One region of the Streptomyces sp. NPDC059695 genome, then DNA from elsewhere that is predicted to be linked to it. Evidence: riboswitches for the same ligand, from Rfam matches in the RefSeq annotation. Region 1 holds a riboswitch; each other region holds the start of a gene.
The links. A riboswitch is a leader RNA that binds a small molecule or an ion and turns the genes downstream of it on or off. The one in region 1 is predicted to bind cobalamin.
Positions count from the first base shown of each region.

Region 1 (7,676 bases):
CGTCGGTCACGACGACGAGCAGCGGGCGGCGCGAGGGGTCCCGCAGCCGCTCGACCCGCAGCACGTCATGGGCCTTGAGCAGCCCGGCGGAGAGCGGGGTACGGCCTCCGGTCGGCAGCTTCTCCAGGCGCGCGGCGGCCGCGTCCACGGACGAGGTCGGCGGCAGCGCGACCTCGGCGTCCCGGCCCCGGAAGGTGACCAGGCCGACCTTGTCGCGCCGCTGGTAGGCGTCGAGCAGCAGCGACAGCACCGCGCCCTTCACGGCGCTCATCCGCTGCCGCGCCGCCATGGAGCCGGACGCGTCGACGGCGAACAGCACCAGGTTCCCCTCGCGCCCCTCCCGGGTCGCCTGCCGCAGGTCGTCCCGGCGGAGCACCAGACCCGGCCCGGACCGGCCGCGCGCCCGCTGGTGCGGGGCGGCGGCCTGGACGGTCGCGGCCAGGTGCAGCTTGGTGAGCGCGCCCCGGGGCCGGGTGGAGCCGGTGGTCCGGCCGTGCTCCGTGCGGGCCCGGGAGCGGCGTCCGGCCGCGCCCTCGCCGAGTCCGGGCACGCTCAGCACCTTCGTACGGAAGGGCTCGCCGGCCTTGACGGCGGCCCGCTCCCCGGCGCCCGGGCCCTGCGGGGCGGGCGCGGGCGCGCTCTCCGGAGCCTCGGCGGACTCGGGGGCCGGGCCGTCGGGGCCCTCGCCCTGCGGCGGGACGCCCCCGCCGCCGTCCGGGCCGCCGCCGGGCCCGCCGTCCCCCGGGCCGTCCGGCTCGGGGTCGTCGTCGGGCGCGTCGCCCCTGAACTGCTCCAGGGTCTCGTCGAGCTTGTCCTCGTCGAGGCCGGGCGCGTCGAAGGGCGAGCGGCGGCGGCGGTGCGGCAGGGCGAGCAGCGCGGCCTGCCGCACGTCCTCGGACGTGACCTCGGTCCGTCCGGCCCAGGCGGCGAGCGCGGTCGCCGTCCGGGCCATCACGATGTCGGCGCGCATGCCGTCCACCTCGAACGCGGCGCAGGTGGCGGCGATCTGGAGCAGGACGGCGTCCCCGAGGGCCACCCGCGGCAGCAGGGTCCGGGCGGCGACGATGCGCTCGCGCAGCGCGCTCTCCTCGCCGGCCCAGCGCGCGGCGAAGGCGGCCGGGTCGTCCTCGAAGGCGAGCCGCCGCCGGACGACCTCGACCCGCTGCTCGGGGTCCCGGGAGGCCGCGACTTCCACGGTGAGCCCGAACCGGTCGAGCAGCTGCGGCCGCAGCTCGCCCTCCTCGGGGTTCATGGTCCCGACGAGGAGGAAGCGGGCGGCGTGCCGCACGGAGACGCCCTCGCGCTCGACGTGGGAGGCACCCATGGCGGCGGCGTCGAGCAGATGGTCGATGAGGTGGTCGCTCAGCAGGTTGACCTCGTCGACGTAGAGGATGCCCCGGTGCGCGGCGGCGAGCAGCCCCGGCTCGAAGGCCTTCACGCCGTCGGCGAGCGCCTTCTCGATGTCGAGCGCGCCGACGAGCCGGTCCTCGGAGGCGCCGACGGGCAGCTCGACCATGCGGGCGGGGCGGTCCGTGCCGGGGGCGTCGCCGTGCGGCCCGTCGGGGCAGCCGGGGTCGGGCGAGGCCGGGTCGCAGCTGAACCGGCAGCCGGCGACCACCGGGACCTCCGGCAGCAGCTCGGCGAGCGCGCGGACGGCGGTGGACTTGGCGGTCCCCTTCTCACCGCGCACGAGCACCCCGCCGACGGCCGGGCTGACGGCGTTCAGCAGCAGCGCGAGCCGCAGGTCGTCCATGCCGACGACGGCGGTGAACGGATAGCGGGTGCTCATCGGGTCTTCCTTCCATCGGGTTCGGTTCGCTGATGTCCCGCGGGACGGTCCTGCGTCACGGCGCTCCCGGCGGCACGAACGGCAGCCCCTCCGGAGCGCCCCGCTCGATCAGGCGGAGCAGCGCGTCGGTGTCGGCGTGTTCCTCGATCAGGTCGCCGAGCCGGTCGAGCTGCTCCTCCCGCAGCGCGCCGAACGACGTGTCGGGCGCGGGCACGAAGCGCCGGCCCGCCGCCGCCGCGACCTCCCGCAGGAACGCCCGGCGGAAGCCGTCGCTCTCCAGCGAGCCGTGCCAGTGCGTGCCCCAGACGGAGCCGACGCGGCAGCCGTCCAGGAACGGCTCCCCGCCCCGCACGTCCGCGACGCCGTGGTGGATCTCGTACCCCTCGACCCGCTCGCCGAGCGCCTCGCCGACCGGCCGGGCGAGGGTCTTCTCGATCCCGAACCGCACCCGTACGGGGAGCAGCCCGAGCCCGTCGACCACACCGGCCTTCGACTCGACGTCGTCCTCGATGCGCTCGCCCAGGGCCTGGAAGCCGCCGCAGACGCCGAGCACCGGCCGGCCCTCGGCCGCGCGCCGCACGAGCGCGTCCGCGAGGCCCCTCTCCCGCAGCCAGGCGAGCGCCCTGACCGTTCCCCGGGTGCCGGGCACGACGACGAGGTCGGCGTCGACGAGCTCCTCGGGCCGGTCCACGAACCGGACGACCACGCCCGGTTCGGCGGCGAGCGCGTCGACGTCGGTGAAGTTGGACATCAGCGGGACGGCGCAGACGGCGACCCGCAGCACGTCCGCGCCGACCGGCGGCGCGACGACCGACTCGCGGACGGTGCCCCGCAGGGAGACCCGCAGGCCGTCCTCCTCGTCGATGCCGAGCCCGTGCGCGTACGGCAGGACGCCGAAGGTCCGGCGCCCGGTGAGCCCGTGCAGCATGTCGAGGCCCGGTTCCAGCAGCGTGACGTCGCCCCGGAACTTGTTGACCAGGTATCCGGCCACGAGCGACTGGTCCTCGGGCGACAGCAGCGCCGTCGTCCCGAAGAACTGGGCGAAGACCCCGCCGCGGTCGATGTCCCCGACGACGACCACGGGCAGCTTCGCGGCGCGCGCGATGCCCATGTTCACGATGTCGGTGCGCCGCAGGTTGATCTCGGCCGGACTCCCCGCCCCCTCGCAGATCACGGCGTCATACGTGCCCCGGAGTTCCTCCAGGCACGCGAGGACCGGCTCGAGGAGTTCCTTCTGCCGGCCGCCGTGGTAGCCGCGGGCACTGAGCTCCCCGACCGGCCTGCCCATCAGGACGACCTGGCTGGAGCGGTCGCTGCCCGGCTTGAGCAGCACCGGGTTCATCAGCGCGGTCGGCTCCACCCGGGCGGCCTGGGCCTGCATGGCCTGGGCGCGGCCGATCTCGGCGCCCTCCCGGGTGACGAAGGAGTTCAGGGACATGTTCTGTCCCTTGAACGGTGCGACCTTGACGCCCTGCCGGACCAGCCAGCGGCAGATGCCGGCCGTGACGACGCTCTTGCCCGCGTCGGACGTGGTCCCGGCGACGAGCAGCCCCCCACCCCTCATGCGTTCCTCCGCTTCAGCGCGCTCGCGATCATGCGGCCGCCCACGCAGGCGGCCAGGGTCAGTCCGGTGACCCGGCGGGAGAGCCGGACCGCGCGGTCGATGTCGGCGACCTCGACGGGCCGCCCCTCCCCGTTGAGGACGGGCCGGTGCTCGACCCGCCCGGCGTACGAGAGGGTCCCCCCGAGCCGAAGGCCGAGGGCGCCCGCGAAGGAGGCCTCGACGGGGCCCGCGTTGGGGCTCGGGTGCTTCGCGGCGTCCGCCCGCCAGGCCCGTACGGCTCCGCGCGGGTTCCCGCCGGCGACGGTGGCGAGGGCGGCGGTCAGCCGGGCGCCGGGCCAGCCGGCCAGGTCGTCGAGGCGGGCCGAGGCCCAGCCGTACCTGCGGTAGCGGGGGGACTTGTGGCCGACCATCGCGTCGAGGGTGTTGACCGCGCGGAAGCCGACCAGGCCGGGCACGCCCGCGACCGCTCCCCAGAAGAGGGCGCCCACGACGGCGTCGGAGGTGTTCTCGGCGACGGACTCGACGACCGCGCGGGCCATCGCGGGGCCGTCGAGGGACTGCGGGTCGCGCCCGCACAGGTGCGGCAGCCGCTCCCGGGCGACCTCCAGGTCCCCGGCGGCGAGGGCGCCGCCGATCGCGCGGGCCTCGCGCCCCAGGGTCGTGCCGCCGACGACGGACCAGACGGCCGCGGCGGTGAGCGCGGCGGATCCCGCGCGGCTGCCCCGTACCGCACGGGCGGCGAGGGCGGCGGCCGCGACGGTGGCGCCGGCGCAGACGGTGGTGTGCAGGGCGCCCCAGCCGCGGTGGTCGCGCCACAGGGCGTCCTCGACGCGGGCCGCGGCCCGGCCGAACGCGGCGACCGGATGGCCGCGTCGGGGATCGCCGACGAGCAGGTCGACGGCGAGTCCGGCGGCCGCGCCGTACGCGAATCCGTCCGGGGAGAGGCGGCTGGCTCTGGGGAACAGGAGGGTGCGGCCGGGCATGGCGCTGTGTCCTCACTCAGGGTCCGCGCCCTGGATCGACGTGACCGGCGGCGAGAGTTCCTGACTCCCGGACCCGTCGGATCCGGTCACAGTGGCGGGACCGCGCCGGATTCGCACCGGACTTCCTCTACTGCCGCCGTAATGGCCTCGGCAGTCCACCACGGCCGAGAACAGCCGTCAACTCACCCTTGACCTGCACCGCGTCACTGTGCGGAGCACCACAAACACGACGGCGGGGCGGCCCGCACCCGAAGGTGCGGACCGCCCCGCCTGTCACGCCCGGCGTGCGTCAGGCGACGATCAGGTAGATGCCGTACGCCACGGCCGCCAGGCACAGGGCGAAGCAGGCGTAGGCGCCGGTGCGGGCCAGGGCGGCGGAGCCTCCCTGGGCGGCGGCCTGCTCCTGCTTGGAGAGGCCGATGACACCGAGGGTGAAGAGGCCCACGAGGGCGACGGTCGCCACGAGGCTGACTCCGAAGACGGAGCCGAGGGCTGCCCAGTCGATCTTCATGCTTGGTTCCAGTTCCTTAGACCGCGGCGGCGGGGGCCGGGGGAGCGGCCGGGTCCGTGGGGACCGGCGCGGGGATGGTGGTCTTCAGGTCCTCGTCCGCGACGGCGGCGACGGAACCGGCCGGCGGCGGGGTGACGGCCGCGATCGCGGTGGTCACGACGCCCGCGGGCTCGGAGTCGCCGTTCAGGTCGTCGGCGGTGACGTTGTGCTGGTCGACCGGCTTGCGGCGGGACAGCGACCAGATCACGGCCGACCCGGAGACCAGCAGGACCGCGACGGCGACGATGCCCCAGGGGCCCTGCTTGGTGAGGAACTCGGCACCGGCGCCGACGAGGCCGGCGGCGGGCAGCGTCAGGCCCCAGGCGACGAACATCCGGGTCGCGGTCGACCAGCGGACGACACCGCCCTTGCGGCCGAGACCGGCACCCATCACGGCACCCGAGCAGGACTGGGTGGTGGAGAGGGAGAAGCCGAGGTGCGAGGAGGCGAGGATGACCGTGGCGGCGCTGGTCTGGGCGGCGAAGCCCTGCTGCGGCTTGAGGTCGGTGAGGCCCTTGCCCATGGTGCGGATGATGCGCCAGCCCCCGAGGTAGGTGCCGAGCGCGATGGCGACACCGGCGGAGACGACGACCCACAGCGGGGGGTTCGAGCCGGGGCTGACGACGCCCTGCGTGACCAGGGCGAGGGTGATGATGCCCATCGTCTTCTGGGCGTCGTTGGTGCCGTGGGCGAGGGAGACGAGACCGGCGGAGGCGATCTGGCCGACGCGGTAGCCCTTGGCGGTGTGCTTCTCGTCGGTCTTGGCGCCGATCTTGAACGTCAGCCGGGTGGCCAGCATCGCGGCGAGGCCGGCGACGATCGGCGCGGCGACGGCCGGGATCAGGACCTTGGTGACGATGGTCGGGGCGTTCACGGCGGACCAGCCGGCCGACATGACCGCGGCGCCGATGAGACCGCCGAAGAGGGCGTGGGACGAGCTGGACGGCAGGCCCAGGAGCCAGGTCAGCAGGTTCCACAGGATGGCGCCCACGAGCGCCGCGAAGATCACTTCTGTGCGAATGCCCTCTTCGTTGATGATCCCGCCGGAGATCGTCTTGGCGACCTCCACGGACAGGAACGCTCCGACGAGGTTCAGCACGGCGGACATGGCCACCGCCGTCTTGGGCTTGAGAGCACCGGTCGAGATGGTCGTGGCCATCGCGTTGGCGGTGTCGTGGAAACCGTTCGTGAAATCGAACACGAGAGCTGTCACGACCACAATGGCGAGCAGCAGCGTGATGTGTTCCATTTACCCAGGCAATCGTTTGACGTCAGTGGCTCGACGAACGTAAGCAACCTGGGTGAACGGAAGGTGAACTGAGCCGGGCGGCGTGGTGTCCCTATCCGGTGTCAAGACATTCCGCTTGTGGCCCCCGGGTGTCCGGGTGTCCACGATGCGGTCACCCGGCAACCGCGGGTAATCCGGGCCCTCCCGGGGCACGTACGACCTGCCCCGCTTCCTCCCCCGTCACCCGGTTCCGCTCCCTGGACAGAACCATCCGGCCGGGGGACCGCCAGGAGGAGACCCATGTCACTCCACCGGGCGATCCCTCCGCTTCCCCCGCCCCCCCCGGCCGCGCCCCGGGCGGAGGGGGGCCGTCCGGGTCCGTCCGGTGGCAGCCCCACCCCTCCCTGCCGACACTGGGAGCGTGCGCCCGGCTACAGCGACGGCAGCGGCCGTCACCACCCTGATAGGTGTCGGCGCGGCCGCGATCGCGGCCGGCCGGTACGCCAGCGACGTCGCCCTCAGGGCGCCGTCCGGACGGCCCCTGCCCGGGGACCCCCGGCTCACCGTGCACGCCACGGGACCCGAACGCATCACCCTCACCCGCAGCCTCGCCTCGCTGCGCCCCGGCACCTACGGGATGGAGGCCCCGGGCCTGCACGCCGTCCTCGGCCCCGTCCTCGAACGGGTCCCGCACACCGCCGACACCGTCGTCCGCCGCCTGGAGCGGGTCGAACTCGGCGTCCTCGGGCCCGGCGCCCGCGTCCGGCTCACCCCCCAGCTGCACCGGGGCACCCCGATCAGCGCCCTCGGGCTCGCCCAGGAGGACGTCGAGATCCCCGGCGAACTCGGACCGCTGCCCGCCTGGCTCGTGGCCGGACCCCGCACCACCTGGGTGATCGCCCTGCACGGCCTCGGCACCACCCGCGAGCACCCGCTCAACCTGGTCCCCTTCTTCCACCGCCGCAAGATCCCCGTCCTCGTCCCCGCCTACCGGGGCGACGAGGGGGCGCCCGCCTCCCCGGACGGCCTCGCCCACCTCGGCGACTCCGAGTGGCGGGACGTCGACGCCGCCATCCGCTACGCCGTCCGCAGGGGTGCGCGGAAGGTCGTCCTGCACGGCTGGGGGACCGGCGCCTCGATGGCCCTGCGGGCCGCCGCGGAGTCGGGCGTGCGCGACCGGATCGGCGGCCTCGTCCTGGACTCCCCGGTGCTCGACTGGGAGGCCACCCTGCGCAACCTCGCGGCGGCCCGCCACGTCCCCGCGCCCCTGCTCCCGCTCGCCGTCCGCGCCGCCCAGGGCAGGACCGGCCCGCACGGGGACCTCCTCCAGACCGTCTCGGAGCCCGGCGCCCTGCGGGTCCCCACCCTCCTCTTCCACGGTCCCGACGACACGATCGCCCCCTGGGAGCCCTCCGTCGAACTCGCCGCCCGGCGACCCGACCTGGTCAGCCTCCAGACCGTGCGGCACGCCCCGCACGCCGCCATGTGGAACGCCGACCCGGTCCGCTACGAGGAGTCCGTCCGCCGCTTCCTCACCCCCCTGCTCTGAGGGCGGTCCCGAG
Region 1 is NZ_JBHWFF010000005.1:244,351-252,026, forward strand. It holds gene ACFV2S_RS09035 (putative cobaltochelatase) at 1-1,789, opposite strand, end outside; gene ACFV2S_RS09040 (cobyric acid synthase) at 1,845-3,353, opposite strand; gene ACFV2S_RS09045 (cobalamin biosynthesis protein) at 3,350-4,336, opposite strand; cobalamin riboswitch at 4,371-4,503, opposite strand; gene ACFV2S_RS09050 (hypothetical protein) at 4,626-4,847, opposite strand; gene ACFV2S_RS09055 (anion permease) at 4,864-6,135, opposite strand; gene ACFV2S_RS09060 (alpha/beta hydrolase) at 6,536-7,663, shown strand.

Region 2 (7,676 bases), on a different contig from region 1:
GTACATCCAGTCGGCGACGACACCCGTCGTCGCGTCGTACCCGAAGAGGTAGTCGACGGTCGCCGCCAGCTCGAACGCGCCCTTGTAACCGTGGCGGCGCATCGCCTCGATCCAGCGCGGGTTGACCACGCGGGCCCGGAAGACCCGGGAGGTCTCCTCGACGAGCGTGCGCGTGCGGACGGTCTCCGGGCGGGTCGAGTCGCCGATGTACGCCTCGGGGGCCGTGCCCGTGAGCGCGCGGACGGTCGCGACCATGCCGCCGTGGTACTGGAAGTAGTCGTCCGAGTCGGCGATGTCGTGCTCGCGGGTGTCCGTGTTCTTCGCGGCCACCGCGATCCGCTTGTACGCGGTCTCCATCTCGGCGCGCGCCGGGCGCCCTTCGAGCCCGCGCCCGTACGCGTACCCGCCCCACACCGTGTACACCTCGGCGAGGTCCGCGTCCGTGCGCCAGTCCCGCGAGTCGATCAGCTGGAGGATGCCCGCGCCGTACGTGCCGGGACGCGAGCCGAAGATGCGGGTGGTGGCGCGCCGCTCGTCGCCGTGCTCGGCGAGGTCGGCCTGCGCGTGCGCCCGCACGTGGTTGTCCTCGGCGGACTCGTCCTCCAGCCCCGCCACGAGCCGCACGGCGTCGTCGAGGAGGCCGATGACGTGCGGGAACGCGTCCCGGAAGAAGCCCGAGATGCGCAGCGTCACGTCGACGCGCGGGCGGCCGAGCTCGGCCAGCGGGATCGGCTCCAGGCCGTTGACCCGGCGCGAGGCCTCGTCCCACAGGGGCCGGACGCCGAGCAGGGCGAGGGCCTCGGCGACGTCGTCGCCGGCGGTGCGCATCGCGCTCGTGCCCCACAGGGAGAGGCCGACGGAGGTCGGCCACGTGCCGTTGTCGTCGCGGTAGCGGGTGAGCAGCGAGTCGGCGAGCGCCTGCCCGGTCTCCCAGGCGAGCCGGGACGGCACGGCCTTCGGGTCGACCGAGTAGAAGTTGCGGCCGGTCGGCAGGACGTTGACCAGGCCGCGCAGCGGGGAGCCGGACGGGCCGGCCGGGACGAAGCCGCCGTTCAGGGCGTGCACGGCGTGCGCCAGCTCGTCGGTGGTGGCGGCCAGGCGCGGTACGACCTGCTCGCAGGCGAAGCGCAGGACGTCCCGGACCTCGGAGCCGTACGCGGCGGCGACCGTGCCGATCGCGTCGGCGGACCAGCCGGCGGCCTCCATGCCCTCGACCAGCTCGCGGGCCTTCGCCTCCGCCTCGTCGGCGGTGGTGCGGGTCGCGGCCGACTCGTCCAGGCCGAGGGCCTCGCGCAGGCCGGGCAGCGCCTGCGTGCCGCCCCAGATCTGGCGGGCGCGCAGGATGGACAGGACCAGGTTGACCCGGGCCTCGCCCTCCGGGGCGCCGCCGAGGACGTGCAGTCCGTCGCGGATCTGGGCGTCCTTGACCTCGCACAGCCAGCCGTCGACGTGCAGCAGGAAGTCGTCGAAGCCGTCGTCCTCCGGGCGCTCCTGAAGACCGAGGTCGTGGTCGAGCTTGGCGGCCTGGATCAGGGTCCAGATCTGGGCGCGGATCGCGGGCAGCTTCGCCGGGTCCATGGAGGAGATCTGCGCGTACTCGTCGAGCAGCTGCTCCAGGCGCGCGATGTCGCCGTACGAGTCGGCGCGGGCCATCGGCGGCACCAGGTGGTCGACGAGGGTCGCGTGCACGCGCCGCTTGGCCTGGGTGCCCTCGCCCGGGTCGTTCACGAGGAACGGGTAGATCAGCGGGATGTCGCCGAGGGCCGCGTCGGGACCGCAGGCGGCGGACAGGCCGGCGTTCTTGCCGGGCAGCCACTCCAGGTTGCCGTGCTTGCCCAGGTGGACCATGGCGTCGGCGCCGAAGCCGCCGTCCTCGGCGCGGGCGGCGATCCAGCGGTAGGCGGCCAGGTAGTGGTGGGACGGCGGGAGATCGGGGTCGTGGTAGATCGCGATCGGGTTCTCGCCGAAGCCGCGCGGCGGCTGGATGAGGACCAGCAGGTTCCCGCGCCGCAGGGCGGCGAGGACGATGTCGCCCTCCGGGTTGCGGGACCGGTCCAGGAACATCTCGCCGGGCGCCGGGCCCCAGTGCTCCTCGACGTGGGTGCGCAGTTCCTCGGGCAGGGTCGCGTACCAGCGCTTGTAGTCGGCGGCCGGGATGCGGACCGGGTTCTTCGCCAGCTGCTCCTCGGTGAGCCAGTCCTGGTCGTGACCGCCGGCCTCGATGAGGGCGTAGATCAGCTCGTCGCCGTCGCCGGAGACCACACCGGGGAGGTCCGCCTCGGGGCCGAAGTCGTAGCCCTCGGCGATGAGGCGGCGGAGCAGGGAGACGGCGGAGGCCGGGGTGTCGAGACCGACCGCGTTGCCGATGCGGGAGTGCTTCGTCGGGTACGCGGAGAGGACGAGCGCCAGCCGCTTCTCGGCGTTCGGGATGTGGCGGAGCCGGGCGTGCCGGACGGCGATCCCGGCGACGCGGGCCGCGCGCTCGGCGTCGGCGACGTACGCGGGCAGACCGTCGGCGTCGATCTCCTTGAAGGAGAACGGGACGGTGATGAGACGGCCGTCGAACTCGGGCACGGCGACCTGGCTGGCGGCGTCCAGCGGGGACAGGCCCTCGTCGTTCTCCTCCCACGCCGACCGCGATCCGGTCAGGCACAGCGCCTGGAGGATCGGCACGTCGAGCGCGGCGAGCGCGCCCGCGTCCCAGGCCTCCTCGTCGCCGCCGGCCTGGGCCTCGGCGGGCTTGGTGCCGCCGGCCGCGAGGACGGTCGTGACGATCGCGTCGGCCGTGCGCAGCGTCTCGACGAGCTCCGCCTCGGGGGCCCGCAGGGACGCCACGTACAGCGGGAGGGCCCGCGCGCCGGCGTCCTCGATCGCCCCGCACAGGGCGTCGACGAAGGCGGTGTTCCCGCTCATGTGGTGGGCGCGGTAGTAGAGCACGGCGATCGTCGGACCGTCGGTGTCCCTCGCGACGCGGTCCAGCGGGCCCCACGTGGGGGCGGCGGCCGGGGCCTCGAAGCCGTGGCCGGTGAGCAGGACGGTGTCGGAGAGGAAGCGGGCCAGCTGCTCCAGGTTGGCCGGGCCGCCGTGCGCCAGATAGGCGTGCGCCTCGGTGGCGACGCCGACCGGGACGGTGGAGGCCTCCATGAGCTGGGCGTCGGGGGCCTGTTCGCCGCTCAGCACGACGACCGGCTTCCCGGCGGCCAGGATCGTGTCCAGGCCCTCCTGCCAGGAGCGGACGCCGCCGAGGAGCCGGACGAGGACGAGGTCGACGCCGTCGAGCAGGGCGGGGAGATCGGCCAGGGGGAGGCGGGAGGGGTTGGCGAAGCGGTACTCCACCGGCCCTCCGGCCGCGCGGGCGCTGAGCAGGTCGGTGTCGGAGTGCGACAGCAGCAGGAGCATGGCGAGGCTCAGGCCTTCCTCGGGGTTGTCCGCGCCCCGGGTGGTCGTATGGACGGCGGGAGTTCCTGACTCACCCGTGGGTACGGGCTCACAGTGGCGGGACCGCGCCGGATTCTCACCGGGCTTCCTCCCCGGGGTCCTGGGACCCCATGCCGATCTGCATCCTAGATCGTGGCGTCGGCGCGCCCCAGGGAGCGGCGGGGTCGACCGGATCACACCCGGTGGCCGGCCGGTTCCCCGTGGGTATGCTCGCCGCCATGCCGCCCACCCCACCCCCGGCGCCCGAACCGGGCGAACCTCGCGTACGGGACCGTGGCGACGCCTGCCCCGGGGCGCTGCGCCTGCACCCCGCCGACGACGGACGCCTGGCCCGACTGCGCCTGCCCGCAGGCCGTCTGACGGCCCATCAGGCCGAGGTCCTGGCCGACGTGGCCGAGACGCTCGGCGACGGGCGGATCAGCATCACCTCGCGCGGCAACGCGGAGCTGCGCGGCCTCGCCGGGGACTGCGGGGCGGAGCTCGCCGCCCTCCTGGCGGGGGCGGGCCTGCTGCCCTCCCCCACGCACGAGCGCGTCCGCAACATCGTGGCCTCGCCCGGCGCGGGACTCGACGGACTCGGCCACGCGGACGTGCAGTTGTGGGCCCGCGCCCTGGACACCGCCCTGTGCGCCGAACCCCGGGCGGCGTCCCTTTCGGGACGGTTCCTGTTCGTCCTGGACGACGGGCGCGGGGACGTCGCCGGGCTCGGCGGCGATGTGAGCTTGATCGCAGGACCGGACGGGTCCGCCCTGCTGCGGCTCGGCTCCCGGGCCTTCCGCCTCGCCGCCGCCGACGCCGTGCGGGCCGCGCTCGCCGCCACCCTCGCGTTCCTCGACGCCGCCGAGGCCGCGGGGACCGGGGCCTGGCGCCCGCACGAGCTGCCCGGCACCCACACACCCGACTGGGCCGGGGCGCTCGCGCGGGCCGGGATCACGGCGCAGCCCGTACCCGCGCCGCCGCTTCCCGTGTCCCCGCCGCCCGCGCCCGGGCCGCTCGGCGACCGCGCCCTGCACGTCCTCGCCCCGCTCGGCCGGCTGACCGCCGCCCAGCTGCGGGCCCTGGCCGAAGGCGCCGCCGAGCTCCGGCTCACCCCCTGGCGGGGCGCGGTCGTGGTGACCGACCCCGGCAGGCTCCCCGCCCTGGAGCCGTACGGCCTGATCACCCGGCCCGGTCTGCCCTCCGTCGGGGTCAGCGCCTGCACCGGACGCCCCGGCTGCGCCAAGTCCCTCGCCGACGTACGGACGGACGCCGGCCTGGTCCGCCACGGAGGCCTGCCCGTCCACTGGTCCGGGTGCGAGCGCCGCTGCGGCCACCCGCGCGGCACCTGGATCGACGTCCTCGCCACCGGCGACGACAGCTACCTGGTGGACGGCGTCCCCACCCCCCGTACCGCCCTGCCCGAAGCAGTGACCAAGGCCCGCACGACGAGATGAGCGAGAGCACCAGGATGTTCGACTACGAGAAGGACGGGACGGAGATCTACCGCCGGTCCTTTGCCACGATCCGCGCCGAGGCGGACCTCGCGGACCTGCCCGCCGACGTCGCCATGGTGGCCGTCCGGATGATCCACGCCTGCGGCATGACCGACCTCGTGCAGGACATCGCGTACTCCCCGCGGGTCGTCGCGAACGCCCGCGCGGCCCTCCGCGCCGGCGCGCCCGTTCTCTGCGACGCCCAGATGGTCGCCAGCGGCGTCACCCGCAAGCGGCTGCCCGCCGACAACGAGGTGCTCTGCGCGCTGTCCGACCCGGCCGTCCCGGCCCTCGCCGCCGAGCTCGGCACCACCCGCTCCGCCGCCGCCCTGGAGCTGTGGCGGGACCGCCTCGAAGGCTCCGTCGTCGCCATCGGCAACGCGCCGACCGCGCTCTTCCACCTCCTGGAGATGATCGCGAAGGGCGCCGGGAGGCCCGCCGCCGTCCTCGGCATCCCCGTCGGCTTCATCGGCGCCGCCGAGTCCAAGGACGCGCTGGCCGAGAACACCCTCGGCCTCGACTACCTGGTCGTACGGGGCCGGCGCGGCGGCAGCGCGATCACGGCCGCCGCGATCAACGCCCTCGCCCACGAAGCGGAGATCCAGGCATGAGCACCGTGACCGGAAAGCTGTACGGCGTCGGGCTCGGACCCGGCGACCCCGACCTGATGACCGTCGCCGCCGTGAAGGCCATCGCCTCGGCCGACGTCATCGCCTACCACTCGGCCCGCCACGGCCGCTCCATAGCCCGCTCCATCGCCGCCGGGCACATCCGCGAGGACCACATCGAGGAGCGGCTGATGTACCCGCTCACGGTGGAGACCACGGACCACCCGGGCGGCTACCGGGGCGCCCTGAACGACTTCTACGAGGAGGCCGCGGCCCGCCTCGCCGCCCACCTCGACGCCGGCCGCACCGTCGCCGTCCTCGCCGAGGGCGACCCGCTCTTCTACGGCTCGTACCAGCACATGCACAAGCGGCTCGCCGACCGCTACGACACGACCGTCCTGCCCGGCGTCACCTCGGTCAGCGCCGCCGCCGCCCGGCTCGGCGAGCCGCTGTGCGAGGCCGAGGAGGTCCTCACGATCATCCCCGGCACCCTGCCGGAGGACGAGCTGACGGCCCGCCTGGCGGGCACCGACTCGGCGGTCGTGATGAAGCTGGGCCGCACCTTCCCGACGGTGCGGCGGGCCCTGGAGCGGGCCGGCCGGCTGGACGACGCCCGCTACGTGGAGCGCGCGTTCATGAAGGGCGAGCGCACGGAGCGGCTGACGGACGTGGACCCGGAGTCCGTCCCGTACTTCTCCGTCGCGGTCCTCCCCTCCCGCGTCGACCAGGAGGCTCCGGTACGGGAGACCGGCGAGGTCACCGTCGTCGGCACCGGCCCCGCGGGGGCGCCCTGGCTGACCCCCGAGTCGCGCGGCGCGCTCGTCAACGCCGACGTCCTCGTCGGCTACACGACGTACCTCGACCGGGTCCCCGTCCTGCGCCCCGGTCAGATCCGCCACGGCTCCGACAACAAGGTGGAGTCGGAGCGCGCCGAGTTCGCCCTCGACCTCGCCCGGCGCGGCCGGAAGGTCGCGGTCGTCTCCGGCGGCGACCCGGGCGTCTTCGCGATGGCGACGGCGGTCCTTGAGGTCGCCTGCGAACCGGAGTACGCGGACGTGCCCGTCCGGGTCCTCCCCGGAGTGACCGCGGCGAACGCGGCCGCCGCGGCGGCGGGCGCCCCCCTCGGCCACGACTACGCGACGATCTCCCTCTCCGACCGGCTCAAGCCCTGGGACGTCATCGAGGCCCGGCTCCGCGCGGCCGCGGGCGCGGACCTCGTCATCGCCCTCTACAACCCGGGCTCGAAGTCCCGCACCCACCAGGTCGCCGCCGCCCGCGACCTCCTGCTGGAGCTCCGCGCGCCGGAGACCCCGGTGGTCGTCGCCCGCGACGTCGGCGGCCCCGAGCAGTCGGTCCGGATCGTGACCCTGAAGACCCTGGACCCCTCCGAGGTCGACATGCGCACCCTCCTGCTGATCGGCTCCTCGCAGACCCGGGCGGCCGAACGGGGCGACGGCCGCACGATCACGTGGACGCCGCGGCGCTACGGCTGAGCACCGAGGTCCGTGGGGGAGGGCTGCCCCCCCGCCCGCGATCTGTGAGGGGGGAAAGGCCGCCCCGCCCGAGATCCGTGAGGGGGGGGGAAGACTGCCCCGCCCGAGATCCGAGGCGGGGGCGAGGGCAACCCTCCCCTCACCTCGTGAGTCACACAGACGTTCCCCTGTCCCGCCTGCCTCACATAGGTCCGGAAAGAGCCCCTCCCTGTGCTGACTCGTCACCGGCTGAGCGCGCTGGCCACCACGGCCGCCCTCGCCGCATCCGGCGGTCTGCTGACCGCCACCCCGGCCGCCGCGGCGGTCACCTGCGCGTCCCCGGTGTGGAAGGCGGAGTACTTCGCCAACACCACGCTGACCGGCACGCCGAAGCTGACCACCTGCGACAGCGCGATCTCCGAGAACTACGGCCTCGGCGACCCGCCCGGCGTCACCCTGCCGAAGGACAACTTCTCCGTCCGCTGGTCGGTCACCCGGGACTTCGGCTCCGGCGGCCCGTTCACGTTCGCCGCCGAGGCCCAGGACGGCATCCGCGTCACCCTCGACGGCGTCCGGAAGATCGACCTCTGGAAGAACGTCACCACCACCCAGAAGAAGACCGTCGGCCTCACCGTCCCGGCCGGCCGGCACACGATCGTCGTGTCCTACGCGACGTGGACGGGCGC
Region 2 is NZ_JBHWFF010000023.1:114,118-121,793, reverse strand. It holds gene cobN (cobaltochelatase subunit CobN) at 1-3,399, opposite strand, end outside; cobalamin riboswitch at 3,440-3,565, opposite strand; gene ACFV2S_RS26775 (cobalamin biosynthesis protein CobG) at 3,645-4,871, shown strand; gene ACFV2S_RS26770 (precorrin-8X methylmutase) at 4,886-5,521, shown strand; gene ACFV2S_RS26765 (precorrin-2 C(20)-methyltransferase) at 5,518-7,011, shown strand; gene ACFV2S_RS26760 (fibronectin type III domain-containing protein) at 7,222-7,676, shown strand, end outside.
Region 2: linked by a shared signal. The riboswitch ahead of cobN (cobaltochelatase subunit CobN) and the one ahead of ACFV2S_RS09045 (cobalamin biosynthesis protein) in region 1 are both predicted to bind cobalamin.

Region 3 (7,676 bases), on a different contig from region 1:
GGACGAGACCTCCGAGCTCAACAACGCCTGTACGTCCATGCAGTCGTCCGGGCAGCAGCTCCTGGAGCGGGCGCAGCGGACCGGTGAGGTGCGGGACGACATCTCGGCGGCCCAGCTGTTCGCGCTGATCGCCGCGGCGGCCTGGACGCGCGAGCACGCCCCCGACGAGGCCGATCCGGTCCTGACGGTCATGATCGACGGCCTCTGGCCACCGCGACGCTGACGGCTCCGCCCGAACGACGACGTGCGCCGGCCCCCTAGGGCCTGGTGAGCCTGCCCGTGATCAGGGCGACCAGCTCTTCGGTGCGGTCCGCCAGATAGAAGTGCCCGCCGCCGGGCACGACGGTGCAGCCGAACTCCCCCGTCGTGTGGGCCTGCCAGGCCCGGGCCTCCTCCTCGGTCACCCGCGGGTCCCGGTCGCCGAGGATCACCTCGACGGGCAGCCGGACGGCGGCGTCCGGCTCCGGGCGGTAGGTCTCGATGGCCCGGTAGTCGGCGCGCAGCGGCGGCAGGACGAGCTCCCGCATCTCCGGGTCGGCGAGCAGCTCCGCCGAGACCCCGCTGAGCCGCGCCGTCTCGGCGATCAGCGCGTCGTCGTCGAGCAGGTGGAAGGCCTCGGCCCGGTGCGTGGAGGGCGCGCGCCGTCCGGAGGCGAACAGCAGCCGGGGCTCGCTCAGCCGCGCCGCCTCGAAGGCGACGGCGGCTCCCATGCTGTGTCCGAAGTACGCCGGCCGGCGATCCGCCCAGGGCCTCAGGGCGGCGACAGCCGCGACCGCGATCTCCCGCACGTCGTTCATCGGGGCCTCGCTCCTGCGGTCGAGGCGTCCCGGGTACTGCACGGCCAGCACCTCGATCCCCGCGGGGGCCAACAGCCCCGAGAGACCGTGAAAGTACGCGGCCGACCCGCCCGCGTGCGGAAAGCAGACCAGCGGGGTCCGCTCCGGCTCACCCGCCGCGGGCGGATGGAACCGCCTGATCCACACGTCGCTGTCGACCGTGAGCCCCGTCATGCCTGCACTCCTCGCATCGGTTCCGCTGTGAACGCGTCATCGTCGCCCACCCTCCTTAAGCCGCGATTACGCCCCGGTGGCCTCCCCTCCTCCCACACTCCTCCTCCTGGTGCCGTGACCGGGAAGGTCTGCCGGGTCGGGTGGTTCAGGCTGCGGCGGGGAGTGGTCCGCCGCCCCAGCGGAGGCCTTCAGCGCGGTCCACCCGGCGGCCGCGACGCACCGGTGCGCGACCGCACCTCCCAGGCGGATGATTGCGCCATCATGCACGAGTACGAAGAGCACCTCGCCCAGACCAGCTTGACGGGTGGTCAGGAAAGTCGGCGGCAAGTCGGCATCAGTACCGCTCGGGACCGCCCCCGGGCGCCGCGAACGGCCCATAACAAGAACCGACATCACCCCCTCTGACCTGCGAAAAGCCTGCTCAGTCACATGCCTGCCAGTCTCACCAGGAGGTATCCGTGAGGATGCTGATCAACGTTCCCGAGACCGTCGTCGCCGATGCGCTGCGGGGGATGGCCGCGGCGCATCCCGAGCTGACCGTGGATGTCGAGCGGCGCGTCGTGGTGCGGCGGGACGCGCCCGTGGCCGGGAAGGTGGCGCTGGTGTCCGGCGGCGGGTCCGGGCACGAACCCCTGCACGGGGGGTTCGTGGGGTACGGGATGCTCGCGGCCGCGTGCCCCGGGGAGGTCTTCACCTCACCCGTGCCCGATCAGATGGTGCGGGCCGCGGCCGCCGTCGACAGCGGCGCCGGGGTGCTCTTCGTCGTCAAGAACTACACCGGCGACGTACTGAACTTCGAGATGGCCGCGGAGCTCGCCGAGGACGAGGGCATCCAGGTCGCCAAGGTCCTCGTCGACGACGACGTCGCGGTGACGGACAGTCTGTACACGGCGGGCCGGCGCGGCACCGGGGGCACGCTGTTCGTGGAGAAGATCGCGGGCGCCGCCGCCGAGGAGGGCGCCCCGCTGGAGCGCGTGGAGTCGATCGCCCGCCGGGTCGACGAGCGGTCCCGGTCCTTCGGGGTGGCCCTGAGCGCCTGCACGACCCCCGCCAAGGGCAGTCCGACCTTCGATCTCCCCGAGGGGGAGCTGGAGTTGGGCATCGGCATCCACGGCGAACCGGGCCGGGAGCGGCGGCCCATGATGACCTCGCGCGAGATCGCGGACTTCGCCGTGGACGCCGTCGTCGAGGACCTGCGGCCGTCCGGGCCGGTCATCGCCCTGGTGAACGGCATGGGCGCCACGCCCCTCCTGGAGCTGTACGGCTTCAACGCCGAGGTGCAGCGGGTGCTCGCCGAGCGGCGGGTGCCGGTGGCCAGGACACTGGTCGGGAACTACGTGACCTCGCTCGACATGGCCGGGTGCTCGGTGACCCTGTGCGAGGTCGACGAGGAGCTGCTGCGTCTGTGGGACGCTCCGGTGCAGACGCCCGCGCTGCGCTGGGGCCGGTGAGACGGGATCGGGCATGGGGAGCGACATGACGGAGACGTTCGGCGCCGGGTTCCTGGTGCGCTGGCTGGCCGCGGTGGCCGAGGACGTCGACCGGGAGGCGGACCGGCTCACCGAGCTGGACTCGGCCATCGGCGACGCCGACCACGGCGCCAATCTGAGGCGGGGCTTCGCCGCCGTGGCGGAGATCCTGGCCAAGGAGCCGCCGGAGAGTCCGGGCGCGGTGCTGACCGCCGCCGGGCGGCAGCTGATCTCCACGGTCGGCGGCGCCTCGGGGCCGCTGTACGGGACGCTGCTGCGGCGCGCGGGGAAGGCCCTGGGCGAGGACGCGCAGGTCAGCCGGGTGCGGTTGGCGGAGGCCCTCGACGCCGGGGTGGCCGCCGTGTCACAGCTGGGCGGTGCCCGGGTCGGGGACAAGACGATGCTGGACGCGCTCGTGCCGGCCGTCGAGGGGCTGCGGAGCTCGTACGAGGCGGCCCGGACCGCCGCCGCGGACGGCGCCCTCGCGACCGTACCCCTCCAGGCGCGCAAGGGCCGGGCCAGTTATCTCGGGGAGCGGTCGATCGGCCACCAGGACCCGGGGGCGACGTCGTCGGCGCTGCTGTTCGCGGCGCTCGCCGACACCGCACGCGCGCAGGGAGCGCGATGAGCCCCGCGCCCGGGACCGCCGCCCCGGTCGGCATCGTGCTCGTCTCGCACAGCGCGGCGGTCGCGACGGCGGTGGCCGAGCTGGCCCGAGGCCTGGCGGGGGGCGGCGGCCTGGCGCCGGTGCTGCCGGCGGGCGGAACCCCGGACGGGGGGCTCGGCACGAGTTCCGAGCTGATCCGCGCGGCCGCGAAGGCCGTCGACCGGGGAGCCGGGGTGGCGCTCCTCGTGGACCTGGGCAGCGCGGTCCTCACCGTGAAGGCGCTGCTCGCCGAGGGCGACGAACTGCCGGAGGGCGCACGCCTGGTGGACGCGCCGTTCGTCGAGGGCGCGGTCGCCGCGCTGGTCACGGCGAGCGCCGGCGGGGACCTCGACGCGGTGGCGGCGGCGGCCGCGGAGGCGTACGCGTACCGCAAGGAGTGAGCGTCCGCGCCGTGTGCGGGGAGTGACCGACGGGCCGCGCCGGGTGGCGACCGTGTTGTGATCCAGCAGGTCAACACACTAATGTCGCAGGGCCTTGGTGTACGGGAAACCGGTGCGGTACCGGTGCGGCCCTCGCCACTGTGATCGGGAGGTCCGGCTCCACCCCCGGGGGGAACACCTCGGGGAAGCCACTGGACCGGCGCGGGAGACCGCGACGGTGTGGGAAGGCGGAGCCGGGCCGTATGACCGTCAGCCAGGAGACCGGCCGGGGTGCGTTGTCCATCCACGAGGTGCTGGAGAGGGTCTCCCAACCATGCATATAGCCGAGGGGTATCTGCCCCCTGTGCACGCCGCCGCCTGGGGCGTCGCGGCCGCGCCGTTCGTCGCCCACGGGGTGCGCGCGCTGACCCGCGAAGTGCGGTCCAACCCCGAGTCCACCCTGCTGCTGGGGGCCTCCGGCGCCTTCACGTTCGTCCTGTCGGCGCTCAAACTGCCCTCCGTCACCGGAAGCTGCTCCCACCCGACCGGTACGGGTCTGGGCGCGATCCTCTTCCGGCCCCCGATCATGGCGGTCCTCGGCACGATCACCCTTCTCTTCCAGGCCCTGCTCCTCGCGCACGGCGGGCTGACCACCCTCGGCGCGAACGCCTTCTCGATGGCGATCGTCGGGCCCTGGGCGGGGTACGGGACGTACCGGCTGCTGCGGCGGTTCGGTGCGCCGCTGATGGTGGCCGTCTTCTTCGGCGCGTTCGTCGCCGACCTCTCCACGTACTGCGTCACCAGCGTGCAGCTGGCCCTGGCGTTCCCCGACCCCGGCAGCGGCGTGCCCGGCGCGCTGGCCAAGTTCGGCGGGATCTTCGCCGTGACCCAGATCCCGCTCGCGGTGAGCGAGGGCCTGCTGACCGTGCTCGTCATGCGGCTGCTCACCCAGTCCAGCAAGGGCGAGCTGGTCCGGCTCGGCGTCCTCGGCCGGCCGACGGCGGAGCGCCACGAGGAGGTGGCCGCGCGATGAGCCGGAACGCGAAGATCAACACGCTGCTGCTGCTCCTCGTCGCCGCGCTCGCGGTCCTGCCGCTCGCGCTGGGCATGGGCGACCACAAGGAGGAGCCGTTCACGGGGGCGGACGCGGAGGCGGAGACCGCGATCACGGAGCTCCAGCCGGACTACAAGCCGTGGTTCAGCCCGCTGTACGAGCCGCCGTCCGGCGAGATCGAGTCGGCGCTCTTCGCCCTCCAGGCGGCGCTGGGCGCCGGTGTCCTGGCGTACTACTTCGGGCTCCGGCGCGGCCGCCGCCAGGGCGCGGCCCGCGCGGCGACGGCGACCTCCGAGGCCGCGCGGACGCAGGGCGCGACGGAGGCGGGCGGTCCCGTCGGGCACGGCGGCGGCGGCGACGGCGACGGCGACTCCGGTACGGCGGGGAAGGAACCGGCGTCCGGCACCTCGAACAGCGGGGCACCGGAATCCGCCGACGCGCACGCCGGTGCGAGGTCCGGTGCCCCGCGGCCCGGTGCGGGGTCCGCTGACCCGCGGCCCGGTGCGGGCTCCCGTGCCTCGGGCGGCGGTTCCGCCGACGGCGGGTCCCGGCCCGTCGTCGCTGACGCGGGGGTCCCCGGGGCCGACGACGGTTCCGTTCCCTTCGACGGCACGGGCGCGTAGCGCCGATGCTGCCGATCGACGCGGCGGCGCACAGCAGTCGCTGGCGCCGCCGCCATCCCGTGGAGAAGGCTCTCCTCGGCTTCGGACTGACCCTGTGCGCGGTGGCCCTGCCGCCGTGGCCCGGCGCGGTGCTCGTGGCGGCGGCCACGCTCGCGGTGCTGCTGGGTCCGGCCGGTGTGCCGGGCCCTCAGCTGTGGCGGGCGTTCCGGGTCCCGCTCGGCTTCTGCGTCACGGGCGCGGTCCCGCTGCTCTTCGAGGTCGGCGGGACACGGGGGATCGTGGCCCTCGCGCCCGACGGTCCCGTGCACGCGGGCGAGTTGCTGCTGCGGACCGCGTCCGCCTCGCTCGGGGTGCTGCTCTTCGCCTTCACCACGCCGGTGTCCGACGTGCTGCCCCGGCTGGTCCGGGCGGGCGTCCCGGCGCCGGTGGTGGACGTGGCGCTCGTGATGTACCGGATCATCTTCCTCCTGCTCGACGCGCTCACGAAGATCCGGCAGGCCCAGGCGGCCCGGCTCGGGCACACCACCCGGGCCGCGACGTGGCGTTCGCTCGCCGGTCTCGGCGCGACGACGTTCGTCCGGGCCTTCGACCGGGCACAGCGCCTGCAGTCGGGGCTCGCCGGGCGCGGTTACGACGGGACGCTGCGGGTGCTGGTGCCCGCCTGCGCGGTCTCCCGGCGGTTCCTCACGGCGACGGCCCTGCTCCTCGCGGGGCTCGTCGCCCTCACCCTCGTACTGGAAAGGTTCCTTCCGTGACGTCTCCGACCCCCGTCGTGGAGCTGGTGAAGGCGGGTTTCGCCTACGAGGACGGGCCCGCGGTCCTCTCGGGCGTCGACTTCGCGGTGGCGGAGGGACGCGCGATCGCGCTCCTCGGCCGCAACGGGAGCGGCAAGACGACGCTGCTGCGGCTGCTCAGCGGGGGGCTGCGCTGCGGGAGCGGGTCGCTGCTCCTGGACGGGGCGGAGGTCGCGTACGACCGGAAGGGGCTGACCCGGCTGCGGACCACGGTGCAGCTGGTCGTGCAGGATCCGGACGACCAGCTGTTCGCCGCCTCGGTCGGTCAGGACGTGTCGTTCGGTCCGACGAACCTGGGGCTGCCGGAGGAGGAGGTACGGCTCCGGGTGCGGGAGGCCCTGGAGGCGCTGGACATCGTGGCGCTGGAGGACCGGCCGACGCACCTGCTGTCGTACGGGCAGCGGAAGCGGGCCGCGATCGCGGGCGCCGTGGCGATGCGGCCCCGGGTGCTGATCATGGACGAGCCGACGGCCGGGCTGGACCCGCACGGGCAGGAGCGGCTGCTCGACGCGCTCGAACGGCTCCGCGCGGCGGGGACGACGGTGGTGATGGCGACGCACGACGTGGATCTGGCGCTGCGCTGGGCCGACGGGGCGGCGGTGCTCTCCCCCGCCGGGCTGCGCACGGGGCCGGTCGCCGAGCTCCTCGCGGACGACGCCCTGCTGGAGGCGGCCCGGCTGCGCCGTCCGTGGGGCACGTCGGTGGCCCGTCTGCTGCGCGCCCACGGCCTGCTGGGCGCGGACGCGCCGGAGCCCCGGACGCCGGAGGACCTGGACGCGTGGGTGGCCGCGGAGGCGAGCGGCGCCCGCGGCTCCTCCTGAGCCCCGGAGCCTCCCGGGGCTCACGGTGGGTCCCTGAGGGCGGGGCTCCTCCTGGGTCCCGGAGCCTCCCGGGGCTCGCGCAGCTTTGCTACCGAGTAGTAGACATCACGCTCCGAATCTTCTGCAACTAGTTGCAGAAGGCCTCCGGGGTCCCCTAGAACTGAGGTCGACGACCCCTGCGCGAGGAGACGCCCCCATGACCCCGTACCCGCACCTGCTGAGCCCGCTCGACCTCGGGTTCACCACCCTGCCCAACCGCGTGATCATGGGGTCGATGCACGTCGGCCTGGAGGAGACCGAGCACGGCTTCGCGCGCATGGCCGCCTTCTACGCGGAGCGCGCCCGGGGCGGCGCCGGCCTCATCGTCACCGGCGGCATCGCGCCCAACGAGGCCGGCCGGCCCTGGGACGGCGGCGCCAAGCTCACCACCGCCGAGGAGGTCGCCGAGCACCGTCTGATCACCGACGCCGTGCACGCCGAGGGCGGCCGGATCGCGATGCAGATCCTGCACTTCGGCCGGTACGCCTACCACCCCGGCCTGGTCGCCCCCAGCCCCCTCAAGGCCCCCATCAGCCCCTTCGCGCCGAACGAGCTGTCCGACGCCGAGGTCGAGCAGACGGTCGAGGACTACGCGCGCTGCGCCGAGCTCGCCAAGGAGGCCGGGTACGACGGCGTCGAGGTGATGGGCTCCGAGGGCTACCTCATCAACGAGTTCATCGCCTCGGCCACCAACGTCCGCACCGACCGCTGGGGCGGCTCGTACGAGAACCGGGTCCGCTTCCCGCTGGAGATCGTCCGCCGGATCCGCGAGCGGGTCGGCGCGGACTTCATCCTGGTCTACCGCCTCTCCATGCTGGACCTCGTCCCCGGCGGCTCGAC
Region 3 is NZ_JBHWFF010000058.1:8,828-16,503, reverse strand. It holds gene ACFV2S_RS36585 (TetR/AcrR family transcriptional regulator) at 1-223, shown strand, start outside; gene ACFV2S_RS36580 (thioesterase II family protein) at 258-1,010, opposite strand; gene dhaK (dihydroxyacetone kinase subunit DhaK) at 1,469-2,461, shown strand; gene dhaL (dihydroxyacetone kinase subunit DhaL) at 2,487-3,107, shown strand; gene ACFV2S_RS36565 (PTS-dependent dihydroxyacetone kinase phosphotransferase subunit DhaM) at 3,104-3,526, shown strand; cobalamin riboswitch at 3,577-3,811, shown strand; gene ACFV2S_RS36560 (energy-coupling factor ABC transporter permease) at 3,840-4,538, shown strand; gene ACFV2S_RS36555 (energy-coupling factor ABC transporter substrate-binding protein) at 4,535-5,182, shown strand; gene cbiQ (cobalt ECF transporter T component CbiQ) at 5,188-5,937, shown strand; gene ACFV2S_RS36545 (ATP-binding cassette domain-containing protein) at 5,934-6,797, shown strand; gene ACFV2S_RS36540 (FAD-dependent oxidoreductase) at 6,994-7,676, shown strand, end outside.
Region 3: linked by a shared signal. The riboswitch ahead of ACFV2S_RS36560 (energy-coupling factor ABC transporter permease) and the one ahead of ACFV2S_RS09045 (cobalamin biosynthesis protein) in region 1 are both predicted to bind cobalamin.

Region 4 (7,676 bases), on a different contig from region 1:
CGATGTTGTGTCCCTGCACGTCACCGATGGACATGCCGATCTGCCCGCCGGGCAGGGAGAAGGCGTCGTACCAGTCACCGCCGACGTTGAGCCCGTGGTTGGCGGGCTCGTAGCGCACGGCCAGCCGGGCGCCCGGAAGACTGGGCAGGTCCGAAGGCAGCATCTCGCGCTGCAGGGCCACGGCGAGCTCGACACGGGAACGTTGCGTCTCGGCCAGTTCCCGCGCCCTGGCGGTCAGCGACCCGAGCCGGACCAGAAGGTCCTCGCTGCTGTCGGCCGGCCGTCTGCGGAACATCGATCACTCCGACGTCACGACAATCCTCACATCATTCCGTCCCGGTCTCCAGCACGCGGGACCGCACGGGACCACCTCGGTACGAACAGGTCCTTCCCACTCTGCCCGGAGGGGACAGCGTCCGCATCTCATGGCTACCGCGGACCCGGGCGCGCCCTGCTCCACGCCCCGGCACACCGTGGCCACGCCGGGTGGAACGACCTCGCCCGCCGAGTCGGTCCCGGAGGCGCAGGAACCGGGCGTCCGCGTCGATCCGGTAGCGGGTGTTGCCGAGCCTTCCGCTCCCCGCGGGGGCGCCGAGCGATCCAGGGCCGGCCGCGAGGATGGAGGGGATGCCGTCGATCCGGTAGGCGCGCAGTCGGCGTGCGTCACTGCGGGCCGGGGGCTGGGCCGGTCGGCGGAGCGTCCGACGCCTACGACCTTGCGGCGATCCTTGCCGCGCTGGACACGAAAGCAAGCGGAGGACCAGCACGAGGCAGCGGCCCAGCCGCACAAGACGAAGACTCGGTACGCCCAGACTGGGCCTTGTGGGGCGAGTCCCACGCTTGGCCGGCCGAGCGGACCGGCACGCTCGGGCAGCTCAGCGCCAACACGGTCGGCACGTCCCTCCCCGCTGCGCGGGGTCCCCTTCTCGTTCGTCCGCGTCGACCGGGCGGGCAACATGTCCAAGCGGCAGTCCGCCACCGGCTTCCACTTCTCCCGGGCCGGCGGCACCTGCCCGCTGTGGAACGTGTACGAGGCCTTCGCCGCACCCGGCCGCATCCACGTCCAGATCGCCGCCATGCCCGACGGGCAGCGCTACCTGTGGACCGCCCGTGCCCTCACCCGCCACCGGGGCGGCTGGGGCGAACCCGGCAAGACCTTCGCCATCGGCCTCGGCTGCGAGCTGCGCCACGCCCACCGGCTGGTGTACTCGGACGGCCTGGATCTGGACAACGCGGCGGCGGCGACCCCGATCGGCATGGGCTGCCGCGTCTGCGAGCGCCTCGACTGCCCCCCCCAGCGCGCGGCCCCGCCGCTCGGGCGTCCGCTCCGGATCGACCAGAACGCCAGCACGTTCGTCCCGTACCCGGTCGCCGACCCGTCGGCCTGAGCCGTGGATCAGGGCAGGAGGAAGGCCTCGGTCGTCGTCACGGGGTCTCCCGCCCGGACCCCGTGGAGGACGTGCGCCAGAACCTCCGCGCCGCGTACGACCCGGGGGCCCGGCCGGTTGAAGTAGGCGGGCCCGTCCAGCACCCATACCGCGCCGGACCGTACCGCGGGCAGATCGTCCCACCCGGGGAGGGAGGTCAGCAGGTCGCGCTCGCGCACGGTCCGTTCGGGCGGGAAGCCGCAGGGCAGGACCAGGAGGACGTCGGGTCGGGCGGCCCGGACGGCCTCCCAGGTCATCGGCTTCGTGTGCTCTCCGGGAGCGGCGAGAAGCGGTTCGCCGCCGGCGCAGGTGATCTGCTCGGGCACCCAGTGCCCCGCGGGCCACAGCGGATCGAGCCACTCGACGGCCACCACCCTGGGCCGGGCCCGACCCGCCGTGAGTCCGCGTACCGCGGCCAGCCGATCGCGCAGTTCCTCGCGCCGCCGCTCGGCCCGCTCCCGTACGCCCAGCAGGTCGCCGACCGTGACCAGGCAGTCCAGGACGTCGTCCAGGGTGCGGGGCTCCAGACTGAGGACGCGAGGACCGCCGTCGAGGACGCGCACCGCGCGTGAGACGGCCTCGTAGGACACCGCGCAGACGTCGCACAGGTCCTGGGTGAGCACGACATCGGGCGCGAGAGCGGAAAGCGCCTCGGCGTCCAGGGTGTAGAGCGAGGAGCCGCCGTGCGCGGCCCCGCCGACCGCGGCCGAGATCTCCCGGCTGCTCAGTGCGTCCGACGAGAACTCGGCGGACGTGACCACCGGGACGCCGGCCACATCCCGCGGCGGCCAGTCGCACTCGTGGGTCCGTCCCACCAGGTCCGCGGCCAGCCCGAGCTGGGCCACGATGTCGGTCGCCGCAGGCAGCAAGGAGACGATGCGCATGACCCGAGCCTAGGCGGTGCACCGGGCTCCGGCCGGCGCCTGTCCGGATGGCGTCGCCGCGCCGTGGGTGGGGGTGGACTTACTAGGACGTCCAACTATATGTTCGTGACGAGCCCGCGGTGCAGGGAAGCCGGTGTGATTCCGGCGCGGTCCCGCCACTGTGACCGGGGAGTGTGCTCTTCCAGCAGGTCAGGCCACTGACGGAAACCATCCGTCGGGAAGGCCGGAGAGCATGCGCTGATCCGGGAGTCAGGATACCGGCCGTGGGGTGTTCCGTGTTGTCCACGAGGATGGAGCAGACACGCATGGCACCGGTACGTGACCACGACCCTGGTGATCCGGCGGAGTACCCGAACCCCGAGGCCCTGTCCCCGCGTTCGTGACTCGACGAAGGCGTCCTCGCCTTCCCCTGTCCCGCGGCAGGACCCGCGTGCGCGCACCCCGATCGGTGCCGTCCTCGCGGTCCTCGCCGCGCCCTCCTCGGATCCGTACCTGACGAGAGCAGGCTTCGATGGTCCGCGAACTCACCCATTTCATCGGCGGCAAGCACACCGCCGGCACGTCCGGCTCCTTCGCCGACGTGTACGACCCCAACACCGGTGCCGTCCAGGCCAGGGTCCCCCTGGCCGGGCGCGCCGACACGGAGGCGGCGATCGCCGCCTCCGAGGAGGCCCAGCGGGAATGGGGCCGGTGGAACCCGCAGCGACGCGCACGCGTCCTGCTGCGCTTCCTCCAACTCGTCGAGGCGGAAAGGGACTCCCTGGCACGGCTGCTTTCCTCCGAGCACGGCAAGACCGTCGCCGACGCGCACGGGGACCTCCAACGCGGCCTGGAGGTCGTCGAGTTCGCCGCGGGCATCCCGCACCTCCTCAAGGGCGAGTTCACCGACAACGCCGGCACCGGCATCGACGTGCACTCGCTCCGCAGCCCGCTGGGTGTCGTCGCCGGGATCACCCCCTTCAACTTCCCCGCGATGATTCCGCTGTGGAAGGCCGCACCGGCCCTGGCCTGTGGAAACGCCTTCATCCTCAAGCCCTCCGAGCGCGACCCCTCCGTACCCCTGCGGCTCGCCGAGCTGTTCCTGGAGGCCGGACTGCCGCCCGGTGTGCTGAACGTGGTCAACGGAGGCAAAGAGGCCGTCGACACCCTCCTCGAAAACCCTCGCGTCCAGGCCCTCGGCTTCGTCGGCTCCACCCCGATCGCCGCGCACCTCTACGCCACCGCCGCCGCGCACGGAAAGCGCGCCCAGTGCTTCGGCGGGGCCAAGAACCACATGATCGTGATGCCGGACGCGGACCTCGACCAGGCTGCTGAAGCGCTGATCGGCGCCGGGTACGGCTCGGCCGGCGAGCGGTGCATGGCGATCTCCGTCGCCGTCCCTGTCGGCGAGGAGACCGCCGACGCGCTGGTGGCGAGGCTGAAGGAGCGCATCGTCTCCCTGCGCATCGGCACCTCCGACGACCCGGACGCCGACTTCGGGCCCCTCGTCAGCAAGGACGCCCTGGACCGGGTCGACCGGTACGTCGGCATCGGCGTCGACGAAGGTGCGGAACTCGTCGTCGACGGAAGGGGTTTCACCCTCCCCGGCCACGAGAACGGCTTCTTCGCGGGAGCCTCCCTCTTCGACCGCGTCACGCCGTCCATGCGGATCTACCAGGAGGAGATCTTCGGCCCGGTGCTGTGCGTGGCACGGGCCGCCGACTACGAGTCCGCGCTCCGGCTCCCGAGCGAGCACCCGTACGGCAACGGCGTGGCCATCTTCACCCGCGACGGCGACACCGCCCGCGACTTCACCCGGCGTGTCAACACCGGCATGGTCGGCGTGAACGTCCCCATCCCGGTCCCGGTGGCGTACCACACCTTCGGCGGCTGGAAGCGGTCCGGATTCGGCGACCTGAACCAGCACGGCCCCGACGCCATCCGCTTCTACACCCGCACCAAGACCGTGACCTCCCGCTGGCCCTCCGGGGTCAAGGAAGGCGCGAGCTTCACCATGCCGACGATGGGATGAGCGCCGTGACCACCCTCACCGAGGACCAACTGGCCCTCGCCGAAGTCACCCTCGACTTCGCCCAGGAACAGCTCGCCCCGTACGCGGTGACCTGGGACCAGGACAAGCAGTTCCCCGTCGACGTCATCCGCCGCGCCGCCGCGCTCGGGCTCGGCGGCGTGTACGTACGGGAGGAGTGCGGCGGCTCCGGCCTGAGCCGGGCCGACGGCGTCCTCGTCTTCGAGACCCTGGCGACCGGCTGCCCCTCGATCGCCGGCTATCTCTCCATCCACAACATGGTCGCCTGGATGATCGACCGGTACGGAGACCCCGCCCAGCGTGCCCGCTGGCTGCCCGGCCTCTGTGCCGCCGAGACCCTGGGCAGCTACTGCCTCACCGAACCCGGCGCGGGATCGGACGCCGCCGCCCTGCGCACCCGGGCCGAGCGGGACGGCGACCACTACGTCCTGAGCGGAGTGAAGCAGTTCATCTCCGGCGCCGGTGCCTCCGACCTGTACGTCGTCCTGGCCCGCACCGGAGGGGCCGGCCCCGGCGGGATCTCCGCCTTCGTCGTGGAGCGCGGCGACCCGGGCGTCTCGTTCGGCGCGAACGAGCGCAAGATGGGCTGGAACGCGCAGCCCACCCGGCAGGTCGTCCTCGACGCGGTGAGGATCCCCGCCGACCGGCGCCTCGGCACCGAGGGCGAAGGCTTCCGCATCGCCATGCACGGGCTCAACGGCGGCCGCCTCGGCATCGCCGCCTGCTCCCTCGGCGGCGCCCAGAGCGCACTCGACCGCAGCCTCACGCATCTCGCCGACCGCGAGGCCTTCGGCGCCCGGCTGCTCGACGCCCAGGCTCTGCAGTTCCGGCTCGCCGACATGGCCACCGAACTGACGGCCGCCCGCGCGCTGGTACGGCAGGCCGCCGAGGCCCTCGACCGCGGCGACCCCCAGGCGGTCCAACTCTGCGCCATGGCGAAGCGGTTCGCCACCGACACGGGCTTCTCGGTCGCCGACCGGGCGCTCCAGCTGCACGGCGGCTACGGCTACCTCAGCGAGTACGGCATCGAGAAGATCGTCCGCGACCTGCGGGTCCACCGGATCCTGGAAGGGACCAACGAGATCATGAACGTCATCGTCGCCCGCGGCCTCACGGAGAGCCTCCGATGACCGAGGACGTACTCGTCACCACAGAGGGCCGGACGGGCCGCCTGATCCTCAACCGCCCGCAGGCGTTGAACGCGCTCACCCATCCCATGGTGCGGCGCATCGAGGAGGCGCTCCTCGCCTGGCGGGACGATCCCGCCGTCCAAGCGGTGGTGATCTCCGGCGCGGGGGAGCGGGGACTGTGCGCGGGCGGCGACATCCGGGCCATCTACGCGGACGCGCGGGCGGGAGGCACGGCCTCGGCGGACTTCTGGCGGGACGAGTACCGGCTCAACGCCCTCATCGCCCGCTACCCCAAGCCGTACGTCGCCCTCATGGACGGCATCGTCATGGGCGGCGGCGTCGGCGTCTCCGCCCACGGCACCGTACGGATCGTCACCGAACGCTCCCGCATCGCCATGCCGGAGACCGGCATCGGCTTCGTACCCGACGTCGGCGGCACCTACCTCCTGGCCCTGGCGCCCGGCGAGCTGGGCACCCACCTCGCCCTGACCGGGGCCCTCGTCGGAGCCGCCGACGCCCTGCTGTGCGGGCTCGCCGACCACTTCGTACCGTCCGAACGACTCGACCGCCTGCTGGAGGACCTCCAGCGGACCTCCGTGCACGACGCCCTGGCCGGGCACGTCGGCCAGGCACCACCCGGTGAACTGGCGGGTCGCCGGGAGTGGATCGACCACTGCTACGCCGCCGACACGGTCGAGGAGATCGTCGACCGCCTCGCCGGAAGCGGTGTGCCGGCCGCCAAGGAGGCCGCCGCCACCCTGATCACCAGGTCGCCGACCGCCCTCAAGGTCACCCTGACCTCGTTGCGCCGCGCCCGGGAGCTCGGACCCCTGGAAAAGGTCCTCGAACAGGAGTACCGCGTCTCGTGCGCGGCGCTGACCTCGCACGACCTGGTCGAGGGGATCCGGGCCCAGGTCATCGACAAGGACCGCGACCCCCGCTGGTCCCCGGCCCGGCTGACGGGCGTCACCGACGAGGACGTGGCCCGCTACTTCACCCCGCTCGGAGTCGACCGCGAGCTGCGGCTCACAGCCCCCGACCCGCTTCAGGAGGTGCCCTGGTGACCACCGTCATCGCCTTCATCGGCCTCGGCCACATGGGCGGCCCCATGGCCGCCCACCTCGCCGCCGCCGGCCACCGCGTGCTCGGGTTCGACCTCGTCCCCGCGGCCCTGGCGACCGCTGCCGCGGCCGGAGTGGAGACCGCCGACTCCGCGGGGGCGGCGGCTGCGGGAGCGGACGTCGTGATCACGATGCTGCCGGCGGGCCGCCACGTCCTCTCCCTCTACCGGGACGAGGGCCTCCTCGCGGCCGCCCGACCTGGAACCCTGTTCATCGACTGCTCCACCATCGACGTCGCCGACGCGCGCGCCGCCCACGACGCGGCCGTGGCCGCCGGGCACCGAGCCCTGGACGCCCCCGTGTCGGGCGGTGTCGTCGGAGCTGAGGCCGCCACCCTCACCTTCATGGCGGGCGGAGGAGAGGCGGAGTTCACCGAGGCAGAACCGCTGCTCGCGACCATGGGGAAGCGGGCCGTGCACTGCGGCGGCGCGGGCGCCGGGCAGGCCGCCAAGATCTGCAACAACATGATCCTCGGCATCTCGATGATCGCCGTCAGCGAGGCCTTCGTCCTCGGCGAGAGCCTCGGCCTCTCCCACCAGGCGCTCTACGACGTCGCCTCCACCGCCTCCGGCCAGTGCTGGGCACTCACCACCAACTGCCCCGTCCCCGGTCCCGTACCGGCCAGCCCGGCCAACCGCGACTACCGGCCCGGTTTCGCGGCCCCGCTGATGGCCAAGGACCTGGGACTCGCCGCCAACGCCCTGCGCGCGGGTGGCATCGATGCGGGGCTCGGCCTGCGGGCCGCCGAGATGTACGCCGCGTTCGCCGAGGGGGCGGGAGCGGCACAGGACTTCTCCGGGATCGTCCACGCCCTGCGCGACACCGCCGCCGAAGCACCGAAAGGAACGACCACCGCATGACCGCGACCGACTACGAGACGATCACCGTGGAGCGTACGGGCGGCCGAACGGCCCTGCTCACCCTCAACAGGCCCAAGGCGCTCAACGCCCTGAACCTCCGGGTCATGGAAGAGGTCGTGGCCGCCACCGAGGCCCTCGACCGGGACCCGGACATCGGCTGCGTCGTCATCACCGGCTCCGAGAAGGCCTTCGCGGCCGGCGCGGACATCAAGGAGATGCAACCCC
Region 4 is NZ_JBHWFF010000003.1:69,799-77,474, forward strand. It holds gene ACFV2S_RS05530 (PP2C family protein-serine/threonine phosphatase) at 1-295, opposite strand, end outside; partial or broken gene ACFV2S_RS05535 (short-chain fatty acyl-CoA regulator family protein) at 909-1,388, shown strand; gene ACFV2S_RS05540 (cobalamin-binding protein) at 1,397-2,311, opposite strand; cobalamin riboswitch at 2,412-2,592, shown strand; gene ACFV2S_RS05545 (CoA-acylating methylmalonate-semialdehyde dehydrogenase) at 2,823-4,322, shown strand; gene ACFV2S_RS05550 (acyl-CoA dehydrogenase family protein) at 4,319-5,470, shown strand; gene ACFV2S_RS05555 (enoyl-CoA hydratase/isomerase family protein) at 5,467-6,534, shown strand; gene mmsB (3-hydroxyisobutyrate dehydrogenase) at 6,531-7,451, shown strand; gene ACFV2S_RS05565 (enoyl-CoA hydratase) at 7,448-7,676, shown strand, end outside.
Region 4: linked by a shared signal. The riboswitch ahead of ACFV2S_RS05545 (CoA-acylating methylmalonate-semialdehyde dehydrogenase) and the one ahead of ACFV2S_RS09045 (cobalamin biosynthesis protein) in region 1 are both predicted to bind cobalamin.